DNA from 2 places in the Paenibacillus sp. R-74696 genome. Region 2 is predicted to be linked to the other one. Evidence: a T-box and tRNA genes for the amino acid it is inferred to sense, from the RefSeq annotation. Region 2 holds a T-box; the other holds one or more tRNA genes.

Region 1 (8,988 bases), on a different contig from region 2:
TGCTGGTCGATTGCGGCATTACGCTGCCCAAAGCGCTGCATGAGACGAATCTTTCGTTCGATGAGCTGAATGCGGTGCTGATCAGCCATATTCATGGCGACCATGTGGGCGGGCTGGAGGAATATGCTTTTCAAATGATGTTCCTTTACGGGAAAAAACCCGTGCTGTACATCGCCTCCTCGCTAGTGGAGCCGCTGTGGGAGCAGACGCTGCGCGGCGGGCTGACGCAAGGACCATTGCAATCGATTGATGATTTCTTTGAAGTGAGACGGCTCGAAGAAGGCGTTGAGCATGAGCTGCATGCAGGGTTGACGGTAAAGCTGCTTAAGACCGAACATATTGCCTTGAAAGACAGCTATTCGTTTATTTTCAATCAGCACTTCTTCTATTCGGCAGATATGAAGTTCAGCCCGTCTTTGCTGGAGCAGCTTGTGGAGGATGGCGTGGATACGATTTTTCACGACTGCCAGCTGATTGCGCCAGGTGTTGTACATGCCTGTCTCGACGAGCTGCTAACACTGCCGGAGACGCTGCAGGAGAAGGTATGGCTCATGCATTATGGAGATACGATGGAAAATTACATAGGACATACGGGGAAAATGCGGTTTGTACAGCAGCGTGAGATTTATACGGTGTAGATGTGAGTCTGATAAATGAACAGCATCCATTGCAAAAAGAGCCTGACGTTTTTTCGCGTCAGGCTCTTTCTCTGTTGGCTATGCTCAGATCGGGCTTTCTGCTTAAAACAGCGGGAGCTGGTCCAAATTGTTCGTAGGGTCGCCGTCTGCGTCGCCACGGATGTACGTTTCGCCATCTCTACCTTTGAAAGCATTCACGCCAGCGATTTGCCCTGCCTGCACCTCTTGCAGCGCCGTCTGGTAATCCAGTACACGGCCCGATGACGTTTTAAAGCTCGTCAGATCCCCGTCACCATTTTTCTGTACCGCTACAATTTGCTCTCTTTCCCCATTGCTCCATTCGTTCGCGCTCATATCAAGCTCGCCTCCTTCGTATTGTGAGCGGCAATTACCGCTCGCCACTCGGCATTCAATCGATAGGATGCGTAGCTTTTGAGAATTTTATGCGGGATGGATTATACGCAGAAAAAACTTGAAGCAGACAGTCTTGAATTACCTTCAATTTTCTAACCATATCGCATTTAAACCATTGAGGAAAGAGCCAGTCATCGATTAGATATCGACAACTGGCTGCTTAGTTAGGTGATTCATTACCGCCTAATATTCATTCACTTCAAAAATAGTATTTTATCAAGGGTTTCTATTGTGTGCACTTGTGTTCGCCACTATTTCAAAAGCTCTTTCGGTGTCTCTGGTTGATTGACGTAAAGAAAGCTGGCTGTTCTTACTGAAAGAACAGCCGCTCCGTCCAGTAATGTAGCCAATTTATATACTAGATTTTTTAGCATGAGTACTCACCACCTTAGCCAGAATTAACGTAACGCACTGCACTAACAATGTTAATGCAATTATAGACGATTCTATCCATAAATTGCTACATATAATTACAGCTGATATCAGTTTTAGTAACGGGTAGAAGCGCCTAGAAATACGCGACTGTTTCTCTATGTCTGACGGTGCGAATAACAGTGCAAGCAGCAGATTAATTGAATTGATTACCAACAGCGTTCCACTCGAAAATGTTGGTGTGAATGACAGCGCCGTCGCCACCCCAATCGATACCACGACACACATCGTTCCCGATTTAAGATGTAACCCACCCGATGCCTGCCTAAGTACAGCAAACGAGATAAGAGCCGCTAATACACCGCCCAGCTTGCCTGTGAATAACGCTATGAGCAGCGCCCCTGAAATAATAAATAGAGCGTTTAAGATTAATGACAAAGCGTACTGGAGTCGCGCTTCCGAAGCTGGATGCTCTGGAACAATGGTCTTAATGCTTATTGCCAGTCTTCTCGAAAAAGTTTCCAACATTGGATCTGACCTCCTTCAGGTACGAATAAACAAAGAAAAATAACGCAGTTGCAAAATAATAAACGATATTAAGAATCTCGCTGCGCTGATGCAGAATGAATGCAAAACCTATTAAGATCGCAATAATAAAACCTCCGACTACACGCCGTTCATGCGGAAAGCGCATTTTCTCAGAAATTTCCTCCACAAAACCTATTCTAAGCCTGTTTAAGCCCCAAGCTATAGATAAATTAATACAGGCTGTGAACATCTGTAGCAAATATCCCATATATGGCTGTGCTTTTATCTCTGCTACTGAAAAGAACGGAAATGTGTTTACAATTGCACCCTGTATCATAGCAAAAATAAAATAGCCCAATCCGGTAATAATCAACGATGCAAAAAACGGAATCTTTTTAATAACACTCAGGAATATTACGAATATGAAAATATTAATGACTGGAACTATACTTTCTAGCGAAAGCTCCTCCCTCAAAAAATAACTCTGCAGGCTCGATAGCGTTATGACGATAAGAGCAGAGTAAAAGCTGGAAGTATCATGTCTGTAAATCTTTAGCATCAGAAAGAGAATGCCAAAACCCTCGATAATTGAAAAAAGCATAAATAATACAAACTCTATCATTATTTTCTCCCTTTATCTTTTAATCCATCATTGCATGGGGACATGCTGAATGCAATACAGAATTTGATGCTAAATGAATAGCTTCCCAGTAAATGTACACTCTAAATTAAAACAACAAGGAGTGTTATATATGCATACCGTCTGGAAAGGCGCAATTAGCTTCGGGTTGGTTCATGTCCCCGTTAAAATGCATTCGGCCACGGAGGATAGGGACATATCATTTCGCAGCTTACACAAGGATTGTGGCATGCCAATTAATTATGCGAAAACATGTCGACATTGTAATAAGGAGATTGGCCCTGACGAAATTGTGAAGGGTTTCGAGTATGAAAAAGATAAATATGTGATTGTTAAAGAGGAAGAGTTGGAGGCAATCAAGCCAAATTCCGCCAAGACCATACAGATTTTAGATTTTGTAGACCTCGCTGAAATTGATCCCGTTTATTATCAAAAAGCATATTACCTTTCTCCCGACATGGCGGGCGCTGGCGCGTATAGCCTGCTGCTAGAGGCGATTCGACAAACAGGCAAAATAGGTATAGCCAAAATATCTATTCGCTCCAAAGGCAGTCTTGCAGCGGTTCGGGTAGTCGGGAACTGCTTGTGTTTGGAGACGATGTTCTTTCCCGATGAAATTCGTGCTATCAGCCAGGTTCCAAGCCTACCCGCACAAACAGCTGTGAATGAAAAGGAACTCGATATGGCTAAGTTGCTGATTGAGCAGCTCAGCGAGCCCTTTGACGCTGCTAAATATACGGATGACTACCGCATCGCGCTTACCGAGCTGATACAGCAAAAAATAGCCGGTCAAAGTGTTGACGTTGTATCCGCTCCAGCAGCTTCAGGACGAACCAATGTCATTGATTTGATGGCCGCGCTGCAGGCCAGCTTGGATGCAACAAAGAACGCGACACCGCCTGCGCCGGCTCCTAAGAAAAAACGCGCCTCCAAAGCAAAAGGAACTGCATCATGATGCAGCTGCAGCTTCCTGCCGTTCCTATGGCTCCTATAACATCTCCTGATATACCGAGCGGCCCTGAATGGTGCTATCAGATAAAATGGGATGGCGTTCGTACTTTGGTTCGTTTAGATGGAAAAGGAGGGGTAGAACTGTTTGGGCGGCGTTTAGAGCCGCGTAATCACACTTTTCCAGAAATCGTGTCCTTATTAGAACCCATACGTGTAGGGCCTTGCATTTTGGATGGCGAGATCGCTTATTTTGATGGTATACGCCCAAACTTTCAAAGAGCCAAGCTCGGGGCCCGAAAACGAGCCCATGAGGATGGCCTTATATTTGTAATGTTTGACATGCTCAACTCAAATGGTGAGGATATACGAAAGCTCCCTTTTAAACAACGTTTTGAGAAGTTACAAGCTTCCTTCCCTGAGAAAATGCCACGTCTATTTGTAACTGATTTGCACTTCGATGGACAGCAGCTTTGGAAATGGCTTAATGATCGTGAATGGGAAGGAATTATCTCAAAAAGATTAGATGGCCCATATATGGAAGGAAAGAAACATCAATATTGGTTTAAAAAACGAAAAGAAGTCCGGTTAGTTGCTGACGTCGTCGGCATTAAACAGCGTGACGGACAGGTATCAAGCCTGGTCCTACGATATGAAGGCAGATACATCGGGCATGTGTCAGGGCTGGACAATGCCTCTAAGCAGGTGCTGAAGCAATTTATGATGGAGCATCCGGGCGAATGCCCTTTCCCCGACCTTTCTAATGGCATGAAAAAATCTGACGTCGTTTGGATTGCCTCACCCTTCAACTGCCGAATAAGTGCGCTCGAATTTACGGAATCCGGCCTATTAAGACAGCCTAGATTACTTGGGTTTGGAGATGGCGAATGAAAAAGGCAATAAGTTCAAGCTCGTGGATGCTCAAGCCGGTTTGTCCCCATCCGCTTTTCACTGACAGTACGCAAAAAAAATCCTGAAACCCTTATATATAAAGGATTTCAGGATTTTTAATTGTATGATCTGTAGTGGGCTCGAACCACTGACCCCTACCCTGTCAAGATAGTGCTCTCCCAGCTGAGCTAACAGATCGTATATTAGCGACGTTTATTAATATACCAAGTTCGGGCGGAAAAGTCAACCATTTTACTACTACTTTTTTGGGATTTCAAACAAAAAGCTTCGTCCTCCTACAAATCGGAGAATGAAGCTTTTTATTTTCCCTATTATTTTCAACCTACTTTTAATTTCAGCTTGGGAATTGGACATTTCCCGGAACAATATAAGCTCCTGACGTACCGTTTGCCGGAAGCGCGGGTATCGTATCCAGAACAGCCTGACCGCGAATATCAGTTATTCGCACCTGCAGCGGGCTTGTACCCATATTCGTGCCCAAAAAATGATTATAGTCCATCTTCTCCAGATTGATCCATGCGCCAGCCTTCTTATACTCCATTTTCATGACCGGATAAAAATGATTGCGCACTTGAATCGCCGCCCACCACTGGCTGCTGCCTTCCTTCACCCGATATGAAAAATTGCCAGTTATCGGTGCTTTCACAACTTTCCACGATATATGAATTGTGCCTGCTGACATTTCCCCAATTTTAGCAAAAGCGTTTGGCGACAAGTCCAGCGCTCCCGGAGCGCCTTCTGGGTACAGATCGGTGACGTAGACGACCGTTTTGCCTTTTGGCCCCGTAACCTCCAAATAAGCGCCAGCAAGCGCTGCTTTGACCCCATTGTAATTCATGTCGGCCTTATTTAAAGCCGTTATTTCCATATTCGGATTAATAGGGTCCAGCAGCACCGCACCTCCAGAATATCCCGAGCCTGTATAAGTCGCATAGCTTGTACGCACATCATTCCAAGCGGCAAATGCCTGAACCGCAGGGTACAAAACGAACATCGCAAGACAAATGATTCCAAACTTGACTGCACCGTGCTTTTTCTTCATGACTGAAACCTCCTCCACATTTTGGAAACCCTAAATCTTCCAGTAGAGTCCATTCTAAGTGGTGAGGAGGTAGGTTTGCTAGCACTTTTGATACTTCTTTTCTTGCATTTTGATGACATTAGCCAACAATTACACACTTTATTCGCCAAAAAAATAGAAGCATCCGCCACTTTGACTAGCTTGCGTTGTTATTCACCTTCATTATATCCATAAAAGGGATTTTGGTAATTTCTTCGCCTTTCGCTACGTGCACCAGCCTCGTTCGGGAATCCATTTTCACAATTAGCCCCGACACAGGTTCTTCCCAGTTCCACACCTCAAAAAGCAGCTCAATCCCCTCTTGATACGCTTCAACCAGACGCTCTCCGAGTTCCTCTAATTCAAACTCATCCCTTGTCGGGCGTTTTGGTTTCTTTGCCATTGCCTCCGTCTCCATTCTATGTTTTAGTACATGACCTTTGCTGTCATCCATGCCTTTTTTAACCCATCTTTAAATCATACCCTTTCTTTAAAGCATTTGTCATGGAGATTATGAAATTAGGCAAAAAAACATCCCCCTGCCATAAGCCTGGCAAGGGGACGCTTCTTCTCTATTTTTAACTTAAAATGCATGGTTAAGGAAATGACTGATGCGGTCAGGATCGAGCTAAGCCACTTATATTAGTACATACAGGAGCAAATGATGATGACCAATAGAATGAACAGTACTAGAATAGCGCCTGGGCTTGTGAAAGCACCGCCTACTTTATTTCCGCAGCCACCGTATCCTGGACCTACTCCTACATTTCCTACTTCATATCCCATTTCGTTGCTCATCTCCTTTTTTTAAGGTACACAGCATCATATGGTCAAACGCTTAAAAGGGTTGGGCTTTCGGGCAAAATGGGTATTCGCCTCGCAAGACAGGCGCTACCCCTTCATTTTAATTTTCCGTTTACAATACGTTCATTCCCAGATAATCAAACAGGTGCATACTGATTTTAAGCAGGAGGTGATTTGCCCATGTATTATGATGAAGATCGCGTACCGTTTGATGCGCCAGATGAAGTCGTTGTCAAAGAGGAGAAAAAAGAATAATGCAGCGCCAAGGCTTCCCGGACACAATGGGAGCTTTTTTTATTTTATTTTCAGCTTCGTTTCAGTGCGGCTTCAGATGGTTAATCCATACTAGCAACATACTCCCTTTTAATATACAGTTGGGTCCGCTTGAAAAGCGGGCCACTGAAAAAGTGTGCGTTTTGAAAAAAAACATGAATTTCAGTGGGTCAAATATGACCCCCGACATATAAAACGAGCCTTAGAAGCGATTCTAGAGGCTCGTTTTTTTAGCTATTTAGTTATTTTTAGAAAAGGGGGACTTTTTCAGCGGCCTCCTTGAATAGAGGGCCATTTTTTTGTCTATTTTCAGAAAAATTTTGCTGGATGGCCGTCAAAATTAAATTTAACCGTTAGTTGTCAGAATTCCCCCTCTTCTAAAGTGGGGGATGAATGGCAACGGTCTGATTTACATTGACCCTTACAACTTAAAATACTATAATTGTAGTATTCAGTCGTATACCATAAAAGGTTGTGTTATCAATGAAGTTAGACTCAAATAACCATTCAGTGTTTTTGCTCCATTATCACCTGATTCTAGTCATCAAATATCGTAGGGAAGTCATTACCGCTGAAATCTCCGAACGTCTGAAGGAGATATTCGAATACATTCAGCCTACTTACCATGTGACTTTGCAGGAATGGAAGCCTGATAAGGATCATGTTCACGTTCTCATGAAGACGCATCCCAATACCGACATTTCCAAATTTCTCAACGCTTATAAGAGTGCATCGTCCAGGCTGATCAAGAAGGAATTTCCTATCCTCCGGGAATCGCTATGGAAAGAGCATTTTTGGTCACGTTCCTATTGCTTGCTTACAACGGGTGGAGCGCCAATTGATGTCATCCACACATACATCGAAAACCAAGGCATGAAAGGATGATCGGAATTGCTGAAAGCCTACAAATACCGTATCTACCCTAATCAAGATCAACAACAATATTTAGCTAAAGTATTCGGCTGTGTTCGCTTCATCTACAACAGAATGCTTGCAGATAAAATGGAACATTACAAGCAAACGGAAACGATGCTGAAGAATACACCAGCGCAATACAAAAAGGAATTCGACTGGCTGAAAGAAGTGGATAGCCTTGCACTCGCGAATGCGCAAATGAATCTTGAAAAAGCCTATAAGCATTTCTTTCGTGATAAGAAAGTGGGATTTCCTAAATTCAAGAGCAAGAAGACGAATCACCATAGCTTCACAACCAATAACCAAAAGGGAACCGTTTCCATTGAAGAGGGAACCATCAAGCTTCCAAAGCTAAAAACAAAAATCAAAATCAAGCTGCATCGTCCATTCGTGGGGCTTATTAAATCATGTACGATTTCCAAAACACCAACGGGAAAATATTATGCTTCCGTATTGGTTGAAACGGAGATCGCCGAGCTGCCCAAATTGGATACGAAGATTGGCATTGATCTTGGACTGAAAGACTTTGCGATTACTTCACAAGGCGAAATCATAACCAATCCTACATACTTGCGTAAGTCTGAAAAGCGATTAGCTAAGCTGCAAAAGGACTTATCACGCAAGAAGAAGGGGAGCCATAACCGTCAAAAGGCTAGGCTGAGAGTGGCCAAGCTGCATGAAAAAATTAGCCATCAGCGTAAAGACTTCTTGCACAAAACGTCTGCCAAAATGATAAACGATAACCAAGTCATCGTGATGGAAGATTTACGTGTGAAGAACATGATGCAGAATCACAAGCTTGCAAAAGCGATAAGCGAAGTAGCTTGGAGCCTATTCCGTTCAATGCTTAAATACAAGTCTGCATGGTATGGCAGAGAATTGATCATTGCACCGAAGAACTATGCAAGCAGTCAGTTGTGTTCATGTTGCGGTTACAAACATGCAGAGGTGAAGAATCTTGCTTTGCGTGAATGGACCTGCCCAAACTGTCAAACGCATCATGATAGGGACGAAAACGCTGCTCAAAACCTTTTGAAACTAGCCATGTAAATGGCGTCTATTGGGTTAGGAATCTAGCCTGTAAGCTTGGGTAAACTTGGAGCAGTAGCTTCATTGACCAAGAAGCCGCCACCTCTTAGGTGGTTGGTAGTTCACTGTTGTTATCAGTTGGCATTCATTTTATTTTAAGGTTGGCTGCCTATACTAATCACATGACCCCCCACTATTTATATAGTATAACCTTGACGACCTGCCTTCCGGCGGGTTCTTTTTTTGCTCAAGGATGCGTTATTGGCGGTCTAAATGATAAAAAAACAGGATTAAGGTAAAAATCAGCTTCGTTTCATTTCTTTTTAAGGTACGAGGCGCATACTGACTTTACTCTCTTTTCGACATATATTGTTGTGACTCGCAGCGATGCGGGTTATTTTTTTTGCCTACTTGTATTCATCCCTCCGCCATGCCTGCCGATAATAAAGTTGGAG
Region 2 (8,988 bases):
AGTCGTAGAAGCGATCAAGCGTACCGCAGAAAAAGGCACCAGCTTTGGGGCGCCAACAGAACTGGAGACGCTTATGGCGGAGCTGGTGTGCGAGCGCGTGCCTTCGGTTGATGTGGTCCGGATGGTCAACTCCGGCACAGAAGCGACGATGAGCGCTTTGCGTCTCGCACGCGGGTTTACGAAGCGCAGCAAAATCGTCAAATTTGAAGGCTCTTATCACGGTCATGCCGACAGCTTGCTCATTAAAGCGGGTTCCGGTGTGGCGACGCTTGGCTTGCCCGATAGTCCTGGCGTTCCAGAAAGCATTGCCTCGCAGACGATTACCGCGCCTTACAATGATATCGAGTCGATGAAGCTCGTATTTGAAAAATATGGCGAGGAAATTGCCTGCGTCATCGTCGAGCCGATTGCCGGCAACATGGGCGTAGTCCCGCCGCTTCCGGGATTTCTGCAAGGCCTGCGCGATATAACGGAGCAATACGGCAGCCTGCTTATTTTTGATGAAGTAATGACCGGTTTCCGCGTTCATTACAGCAGTGCGCAAGGTTTGTATGGCATTAAGCCAGATATCACATGCTTTGGCAAGGTGATCGGGGGCGGATTGCCGGTCGGCGCTTATGGCGGCAGACGCGATCTGATGGAGCTTATGGCGCCGAGTGGTCCGATTTATCAGGCGGGCACGTTGTCAGGCAATCCACTGGCGATGGCTGCTGGTTATACGACGCTGAAGCTGCTGACGCCGGAGACATATGAGCTGCTGGAGCGCCAAGCGGTCCGGTTACAGCGCGGCTTTGAAGCGAATGCGAAGGCGGCTGGCATTGCTTCGACGATCAATCGTGTCGGCTCTATGGTATGCCCGTTTTTCACCGAAACGCATGTCATCAATTACGATACAGCCAAAACAGCAGATTTAGAGCGCTTCAAGGTGTATTTTGCCGCTATGCTGGAGCTTGGCGTGAGTGTCGCTCCCTCGCAGTTTGAAGGCATGTTCGTATCGGCTGTCCATACCGATGAAGATATTGATGCAACGATTGCTGCCAACGCGGCTGCTTTGAGCAGATTGTAGTTCTAGCAAGCAGCCATCTAGGCGATTGCATTCGAAAATAGGAGGTTTCATTCCATGCCAATGCTTCACTATAAGCGGGCGGGGGAGTGGCTTGAGCTGGATTGGCAGGAGCTGTCAGAAGGCTCATGGTCTGCACCAAATAACGACGGGCAACCTGGAGAACGCACCGGAACATTAGAGGCCGGCAGTCATCCGCATCAAGTGCGGCAGTGGCTGCTGGCCCGTTCTCTTTTTCCAGAAAAATGGATTAATCGGCTGTTCTCCATCGGCGGCATCCGTTTTGATGGGCAGCATATTCGGTTGCTCGCGTTTCCCGCGGCCGATCTGCTTAGCGATCCATTGTATCGTCAAGCGAAGCTGTCGCAAGGCAGTGCCCGTCCTGTTGTTCTTTTCGAGGATGACTTTTGCCTCGTGCTTTATAAGGAGGCAGGAGTGGCTGTGCATGGCACAGGCGCCAATCAGGCGGGAACGCTGGATGAAGCGGCGGCGCGCCATATGCTGCTGCAGGGAGATCCGCTGCCTGTCCGCCATATCCACCGTCTCGATGATGATACATCGGGTCCCGTGCTTTATTCCAAAAATGATTTCGCCCAGTGGAAGCTGGACGAAGCGATGCGCCGCAAGGCGATCGACCGCCGCTATATTGCGTTTGTTCAAGGGCGGCTGCGCCCGGCCGCGGGCACCGTTGATGCTCCGATTGGCAAGGATCGCCATCATCGCTCCAGAAGACGTGTTGCGCCGGGCGGTGATTCCGCAGTAACCCACTATGAAGCGGCCGAAAACTATGCAGCGGCTACGCTTGTCCGTTTGCAGCTGGAGACGGGACGAACGCATCAAATTCGCGTCCATATGAGCCACTTGGGCCACCCGCTGCTTGGCGATGCGCTTTATGGGGGCTCTGTGCAGCTGCTGAAGACGCAGGCGCTGCATGGCGAGCGACTTCTTTTTGCCCATCCGTGGACGGATTTGCCTGTGGAAGTTGCAGCCCAGGAGCCCGATTGGCTTGCTGAATTGCGAGCTAAATTGTAGCTGCTGCAAAAGATAGTCATGCTCTCCCCCCTTAGCCCATATAGATAATTAGTGAGAGTAGCATTTTTAGCCCAAGCATTGTCTAAATGGGTCAGTATAGGGAGGGAGGACTTGAGCGTGACGGATCAAACGAAAGGCTTGCGCTTTGACGTGTATGAACGCGTGCATCTGTCGGATGAAGTTGCCGATATCGATGAGCTGGAAGAAATTGAGCTTGTGCCTCGCATTCAGGTTGTTGAGCAGGGGGAGCACGCAGTATTGAAAGGCCAGCTGCTGCTAAGCGGAGTATATCGCAGTACGAATGAAGCCGCTCCGCTTCAGGCACTGGAGCATTTCATCCCCGTCGAAATTACAATGCCGTTGAACCGGATTTCACGGCTCGACGATGTGACGGTAGAAATTGATAATTTCGACGTCGATTTGCTATCATCGCGAACGCTTAACATTACCGGGGTGCTGTCGCTTCGCGGCATTCTCGTGGAGCCGCAGCAGGAGCCGGAGGAAGCGTGGCGCGAGGAGCCATTCACCGTCATCCATGATCGTATAGATACGAGTCAGGCTTCGTTCGAAGAGGAGCTTCGGCGGAGTGGTGGCGAACCCTTTGCGGCTCACGAGGCTGCTGAGGCTGCCCAGGTTGCTTTGGGAGCGCAAGCTGAGCCTTATTTTGCTGGACAGGAAGGGCAACTGCCCTTAAGAGGTGAGCAGGAAGAAGCTCAGGCGTTTAATGGGGCTCAAGCGTTCGACGAGTCTGATTCCGAGATTGAAGCTTATAATGCTTATAATGAGCGGGCGTATGAAGAGGCTGACGAACGCGAGGAAGCAGAAGGGCCGGAGGCTGGGGTTACGATTTCGCCTTCGCCGCGTGATGCAGGCTGGTCGGCAGCCGAGTGGTTTCAGGAGCAGGAGCATTCCGGGTCGCAGCCGAGCTTTAACGCAAATTTTAATTCGCCGCCTGCTTATGCGCAGCAGCCAGCCGTAACTGGTCTGGGTCATGGCATCGCGCAGGAGAGGCAGCAGGGAGCTTCTGCCTATCAGCAAGCGGAGGACTTTGGCTGGAGCCCGGGGGGACAACCGCAACAATCAGAGGAGCCTTACATCCCGGCGGAAGCAGAGCAGAGCAGCTACGATGCATCTCCGTGGCAGGATAGCGAGCTGGAGCGTTTAAGTCAGTGGCAGGAGGCGGAGGAAGCAAGTGCGGAGCCGCAAGCAGAGCCAGAGAAGCAGGAGATGCGAATAGCATTTGGCAGCAAGGCGCCGGAAGCAGCGGCATCTCCTGCATCAGGCGTGGGGCTTGTGACGCTGCTGCAAACGAGCAAGCGCGAGCAATTGGCGCGGCAAGCTGCGGAGCAGGAGGCGGCGGAGTATGCGCTGGAGCAGACGAAGGCGCAGCAGCCCGCAGGCGATGAAATCGAGTGGCGCAATTTGTTTTTGAAGCAATCCGATGAGCGGGAATTCCGTAAAATCCGGGTATGCATCGTGCAGCGCGACGAGACACTTGATTCAATTGCGGTGCGCTACAGCTTGAACCCGCGGGAGATTTTGCTGTACAACGGCTTGAATGAGTCGGCGGTGGAGGAAGGACAGCTGCTTTATATTCCGTAGCGGCAGGAAGTTTGACAGAAGGAGCTTTGATCAGCGAAATAGCGGTCAAAGCTCTTTTTATATTCCACCCTCGAAACGGCAGCTTTGCCGCCAGAGGACGATGGCAGCCGTTTACGCTTGAAATATAGGAAAGGATCTGATTTCTCCATCCCTTCTCTAATATTTCTCGGACTGAAACGCGCCGCGCCGCCAAAGGACGGCTAGAGCCGTTTCACCTTGGCATACAGCATGACATATAATGATTTGTACGAGCCCTGTGGTTTGACTTTTTCTCACAAAGAGTGTATCATTAGATAAATATGTCTTAAAGTCAACGAACGACGTTGAAGGGGAAGAGTACGCAGCCAAGCCTTCAGAGAGCGGAGCCGTTAGTGCTGAGAGTTCCGCAGGATTTTACTCGTACAAGTCGCCCTGGAGTTGCTTGAATCAAACGAATTGCTATTCGTTAATTCAAGCCGGCCACAGCCGTTATCTGTTTGAGTGCCGTGCAGCAGCAAGACGCACGGAACAAAGGTGGTACCACGGAAGCTAACCTTTCGTCCTTTGCTATAAGGGCGGAAGGTTTTTTTGTATTCAAAATTATGTATGGATGCCATTATGCGATATGTGGAGGATGGAGCTTATGTCTGAAAATCAAACGACGCCGGCGATGCCGACGACCTACGACCCGAAAGCCGCTGAACTGAAGTGGTATGACTTCTGGATGGATGGAAAATTTTTTGAAGCGGGCAAGCGCCCAGAGGCCGAGACCTATACGATCGTTATTCCCCCGCCGAATGTAACGGGAGTTTTGCACATTGGGCATGCGCTCGATTTCACCTTGCAGGATATTCTCATTCGCTTTAAGCGGATGCAGGGCTTTGATGCTCTGTGGCTGCCGGGAACGGACCATGCAGGCATTGCAACACAGACGAAAGTGGAGCAGAAGCTGCGCGAGCAAGGACAATCCCGCTACGATCTCGGACGCGAGGCTTTTTTGGAGCAGGTATGGGATTGGAAGGAGCAATACGCGGGGACGATTCGCGGCCAATGGGCAAAAATGGGGCTGTCGCTCGATTATTCGCGCGAACGCTTCACGCTTGACGAGGGGCTGTCTAAGGCTGTTCGCGAGGTATTTGTACAGCTATACAAGAAGGGCCTCATTTACCGCGGCAAAAAAATCATCAACTGGGACCCGGCTGCGAGAACCGCTTTGTCTGATATTGAGGTTGAGCATAAAGAGCTGAACGGTCACTTATACCATTTGCAATATCCGCTGAAGGATGGCTCAGGGCATATTACGGTTGCGACAACGCGTCCGGAAACGATGCTGGGCGATAGCGCGGTTGCTGTTCATCCTGAAGATGAGCGTTACCAGCACCTGATTGGTCAAATGATCGTATTGCCGGTCATTGGACGCGAAATTCCGATTATTGGAGACGAATACGTAGACAAGGAATTTGGCTCCGGGGCTGTGAAAATTACGCCAGCTCATGATCCGAATGACTTCGAGGTAGGCCTTCGTCATGATCTGCCGCAAATTATCGTTATGGACGAGTCCGGCAAGATGAATGCGGAAGCCGGCCCTTATGCGGGACTGGATCGTTTCGAATGCCGCAAGCAGCTCGTGAAGGATTTACAGGAGCAGGGTGTGTGCGTTCAAATCGAGGATCACGTGCATCAGGTGGGCCACAGTGAGCGCAGCGGCGCGGTAGTTGAGCCGTATTTGTCGACGCAATGGTTCGTTGATATGAAGCCGCTGGCTGAACAGGCGATTAAAGCGCAAAAATCCAGCGATGGTGTAACATTCGTTCCGGATCGTTTTGAGAAAATTTATTTGCACTGGATTGAAAATGTACACGACTGGTGTATTTCCCGTCAGCTGTGGTGGGGCCATCGTATTCCGGCCTGGTATTGCGACGCCTGCGGTGAAATGCATGTAGACCATAAAGAAGTAACGAGCTGTTCGTCTTGTGGTGGCACGGAGCTGCGCCAGGATGAGGATGTTTTGGATACATGGTTCAGCTCGGGTCTGTGGCCGTTCTCGACGCTTGGCTGGCCGGAGCAGACCGAGGACTTAAAACGCTTCTACCCAACGAATGTTTTGGTGACGGGCTACGATATTATTTTCTTCTGGGTATCCCGGATGATTTTTACCGCGCTGGAGTTTACGGAGCAAAAGCCGTTCAAGGACGTGCTGATTCACGGTCTCGTACGCGATGCGAACGGCAACAAAATGTCCAAGTCGCTTGGCAATGGCATCAATCCGCTCGAAGTCATTGAACAGTACGGCGCCGATGCGATGCGCTATATGCTTTCGACAGGCAGCACACCGGGGCAGGATTTGCGCTTCCGCTTTGAGAAGGTCGAGCAGGCACGCAACTTTGCGAATAAAATTTGGAATGCGTCGCGTTTTGCGCTGATGAATCTGGAAGGTTTCGCAGCGAGCGACATTGATATAAGCGGCAAGCTGGGTACGGCGGATCGCTGGATTTTGCACCGCCTGAATGAAACGGTTCGCGAAGTAACCCGTTTGATGGACAGCTACGAGTTTGGGGAGACTGGACGCCAGCTGTACAATTTCATCTGGGATGACCTTTGCGACTGGTATATCGAGTTTGCCAAGCTTAACCTCTATGGCAACGATGAAGAAGCGAAACAAGCGACAAAGTCGGTACTCGCATATGTGCTTGACCGCACGCAGCGCCTGATTCATCCGTTTATGCCTTACATTAGTGAGGAAATTTGGCAGCATCTGCCGCATGAAGGCGAGACGATTACGCTTGCCGCATGGCCACAGTACGATACTGCGCTTGAAGCGCCGGAAGCAGTGAAGGAAATGGAGCTGCTGATGGATATCATCCGTTCAGTGCGTAATGTCCGCGCGGAAGTAAACGTACCGATGAGCAAAAAAATCGAGCTATTGATTAAGCCAACGAGCGAAGCCGAAGCGGTAATTCTGACTCGCAATGAAGAGTTTGTCCGCCGGTTCTGCGGAACCTCGAAGCTTGAGACTGGTCTTGATTTATTGGCTCCGGATAAGGCGATGAGCGGTATTGTAACGGGCGCGGAGCTGTACTTCCCGCTTGCAGGGCTGATTGATATTTCGCAGGAAATCGCCCGACTTGAGAAGGAGCTTGCGACGCTGAACGGCGAAGTAACCCGCATTGAGAAGAAGCTGGGCAATGAGGGCTTTGTAGCGAAGGCGCCTGCGAAGGTCATCGAAGAGGAACGCTCCAAAATGAAGGATTATGCGGACAAACGCGATAAGGTTCAAGCTAGAATCGCGGATTTGCGCGGATAAGACACCGGGAAGAAAGAAGGCGTTTCTACGATGACAAATCAGCTCTCAGGCCAGCCGGAAAGCGGCGGGCTGCAGTCTTACCAGGAAGCAGTAGATTGGATAAATGGTCTTATTCCATTCGGAATAAGGCCTGGTCTTGAGCGGGCCCTAGTCTTGATGGAGCGGCTGGGCAATCCGCATCGCAGACTGAAGTTTATCCATGTCGCTGGAACGAACGGCAAAGGTTCTACCTGTGCTTTTTTGACGAGCACGCTCATTAAATGCGGTTATGATGTAGGTACGTTTACATCGCCATACATTACGAAGTTTACGAATCGTTTTCAATATAATAACGCTGATATTGAAGAGCAGACACTGCTTGAGCTGTCGAATGTGCTAAAGCCTATCGTTGAGGAAATTGCGGCAACTGAGCTGGGCTCTCCAACGATGTTCGAGGTGTCTACGGCGCTGGCTATCTTGTATTTCGCTAAGGTAACCTATCCCGATTATGTCGTATGGGAAACGGGGCTTGGCGGACGAATGGACGTTACGAATATTGTGACGCCTGTTCTCTCCATCATTACCAATGTCGGGCATGACCATATGGATCGCCTTGGCGATACGCTGGAGAAGGTAGCGGCGGAAAAGGCAGGCATTATTAAGCCTGGCGTTCCCGTCGTGAGTGCGGTTACGCAGCCAGAAGTGGTCGAAGTTATTCGGCAAAAAGCGATCGACAGCAAAAGCTCGCTGTATTTGTTAGGCGAGCAGTTCAGCGAGACGGCGCTTTCGGTTCGCGAGGATGAGCAAACGTTCCGTTTTGATGGGCTTTTCCGTCCGATTCATCCACTGACGATCACGCTGAACGGCGCCCATCAGCGCACGAATGCAGCGGTCGCAGTGATGGCCCTTGAGGTGCTTCGCCAATATGCGGCTCTTATTGTGGAGGATGATGCGCTGGAGGAGGGGCTGCGCCTTGCTGCATGGCCTGGGCGCCTGGAAATGGTGTCGCATTCCCCGCGTATTCTTATTGATGGCGCGCATAATCCTGAGGGAGCACAGACGCTTGCTGCCGCATTAAAATCAACCTATCGTTATGATCGTTTAATCCTAATGATGGGTATGCTGGATAATAAGAATCATCGCGAGGTTATGAAGCATATACTGCCAATAGTAGATACGCTAATTGTGACCGAGCCTGATTTTCGCAACAAAAAAGATGCGCAGGCGCTGGCTGATCTAGTACGTGCTGTACAGGGGGACGAGGCTTTTGAGTTGATTGTGGAGCCTGACTGGAAAGCAGCGCTTGAGCAGCTGCAGCATTTGACCGGGGAAACAGACCTTGGGGTTGTGACCGGAACGCTTTATTTAATAGCGGACGTTCGCGCCCGCTTATTGTACAACTCTGATTCTGAAAAAGGTTGGTGAACCGTCTTTGAATACAGCAAAACATGTTCATTTCATCGGAATAGGCGGTTACGGGATGAGTGCTATCGCCCGCGTTATGCTGGAGAAGGGCTATACTGTAACTGGTTCTGATGTCGCTCGTCAGGAACTCACAGAGAAGCTGGCGGCGAAAGGCGCAAAAATCTATATCGGTCATGAGCCGGAAAATATTAAAGGTGCGGAGCTGGTGGTTTACTCCACTGCACTAACGAAGGATAATGTAGAGCGCCGCGCCGCGGAAGCTCTCAATATTCCGGTGCTGCATCGTTCGCAAATGCTGGCTCAGCTTATGAATGAAGGCAAGGGCGTCGCTGTTGCCGGCGCTCATGGCAAGACGACGACCTCGTCGATGATCGCGCTCGTTATGGAAAACTGCGGAACCGATCCGACGTATATCATTGGCGGCGAGATTGTAAACGTCGGCACGAATGCAAAAGCGGGAAAAGGGGAATACGTCGTAGCGGAAGCCGACGAGAGTGATGGCTCTTTCCTGCATTATCACCCGTCTATTGCGATTGTAACCAATATTGAACCGGATCATCTGGAAAACTATGACGGGGATTTCGGCAAGCTGAAGGCTGCCTAC

The links. The T-box of region 2 lies ahead of ACSR9A_RS29020 (valine--tRNA ligase). A T-box ahead of a tRNA ligase gene usually reads a tRNA of that ligase, here a tRNA-Val.
Region 1: it encodes a tRNA-Val, which carries the amino acid that the T-box ahead of ACSR9A_RS29020 (valine--tRNA ligase) is inferred to sense. The anticodon was not compared.

The regions. Positions count from the first base shown of each region.
Region 1 is NZ_JBPULM010000045.1:455,875-464,862, forward strand. Features, by position in the region: gene ACSR9A_RS22240 (MBL fold metallo-hydrolase) at 1-638, shown strand, start outside; gene ACSR9A_RS22245 (DUF3892 domain-containing protein) at 741-992, opposite strand; gene ACSR9A_RS22250 (cyclic lactone autoinducer peptide) at 1,304-1,426, opposite strand; gene ACSR9A_RS22255 (accessory gene regulator ArgB-like protein) at 1,404-1,952, opposite strand; gene ACSR9A_RS22260 (hypothetical protein) at 1,912-2,574, opposite strand; gene ku (non-homologous end joining protein Ku) at 2,705-3,547, shown strand; gene ACSR9A_RS22270 (ATP-dependent DNA ligase) at 3,544-4,431, shown strand; tRNA gene ACSR9A_RS22275 (tRNA-Val) at 4,557-4,629, opposite strand; gene exlX (expansin ExlX) at 4,787-5,446, opposite strand; gene ACSR9A_RS22285 (YolD-like family protein) at 5,670-5,915, opposite strand; gene ACSR9A_RS22290 (hypothetical protein) at 6,155-6,298, opposite strand; gene tnpA (IS200/IS605 family transposase) at 7,073-7,474, shown strand; gene tnpB (IS200/IS605 family element RNA-guided endonuclease TnpB) at 7,481-8,554, shown strand.
Region 2 is NZ_JBPULM010000050.1:111,927-120,914, reverse strand. Features, by position in the region: gene hemL (glutamate-1-semialdehyde 2,1-aminomutase) at 1-1,066, shown strand, start outside; gene ACSR9A_RS29030 (RluA family pseudouridine synthase) at 1,127-2,095, shown strand; gene ACSR9A_RS29025 (LysM peptidoglycan-binding domain-containing protein) at 2,213-3,697, shown strand; T-box leader at 4,012-4,244, shown strand; gene ACSR9A_RS29020 (valine--tRNA ligase) at 4,320-6,980, shown strand; gene ACSR9A_RS29015 (bifunctional folylpolyglutamate synthase/dihydrofolate synthase) at 7,011-8,384, shown strand; gene murC (UDP-N-acetylmuramate--L-alanine ligase) at 8,392-8,988, shown strand, end outside.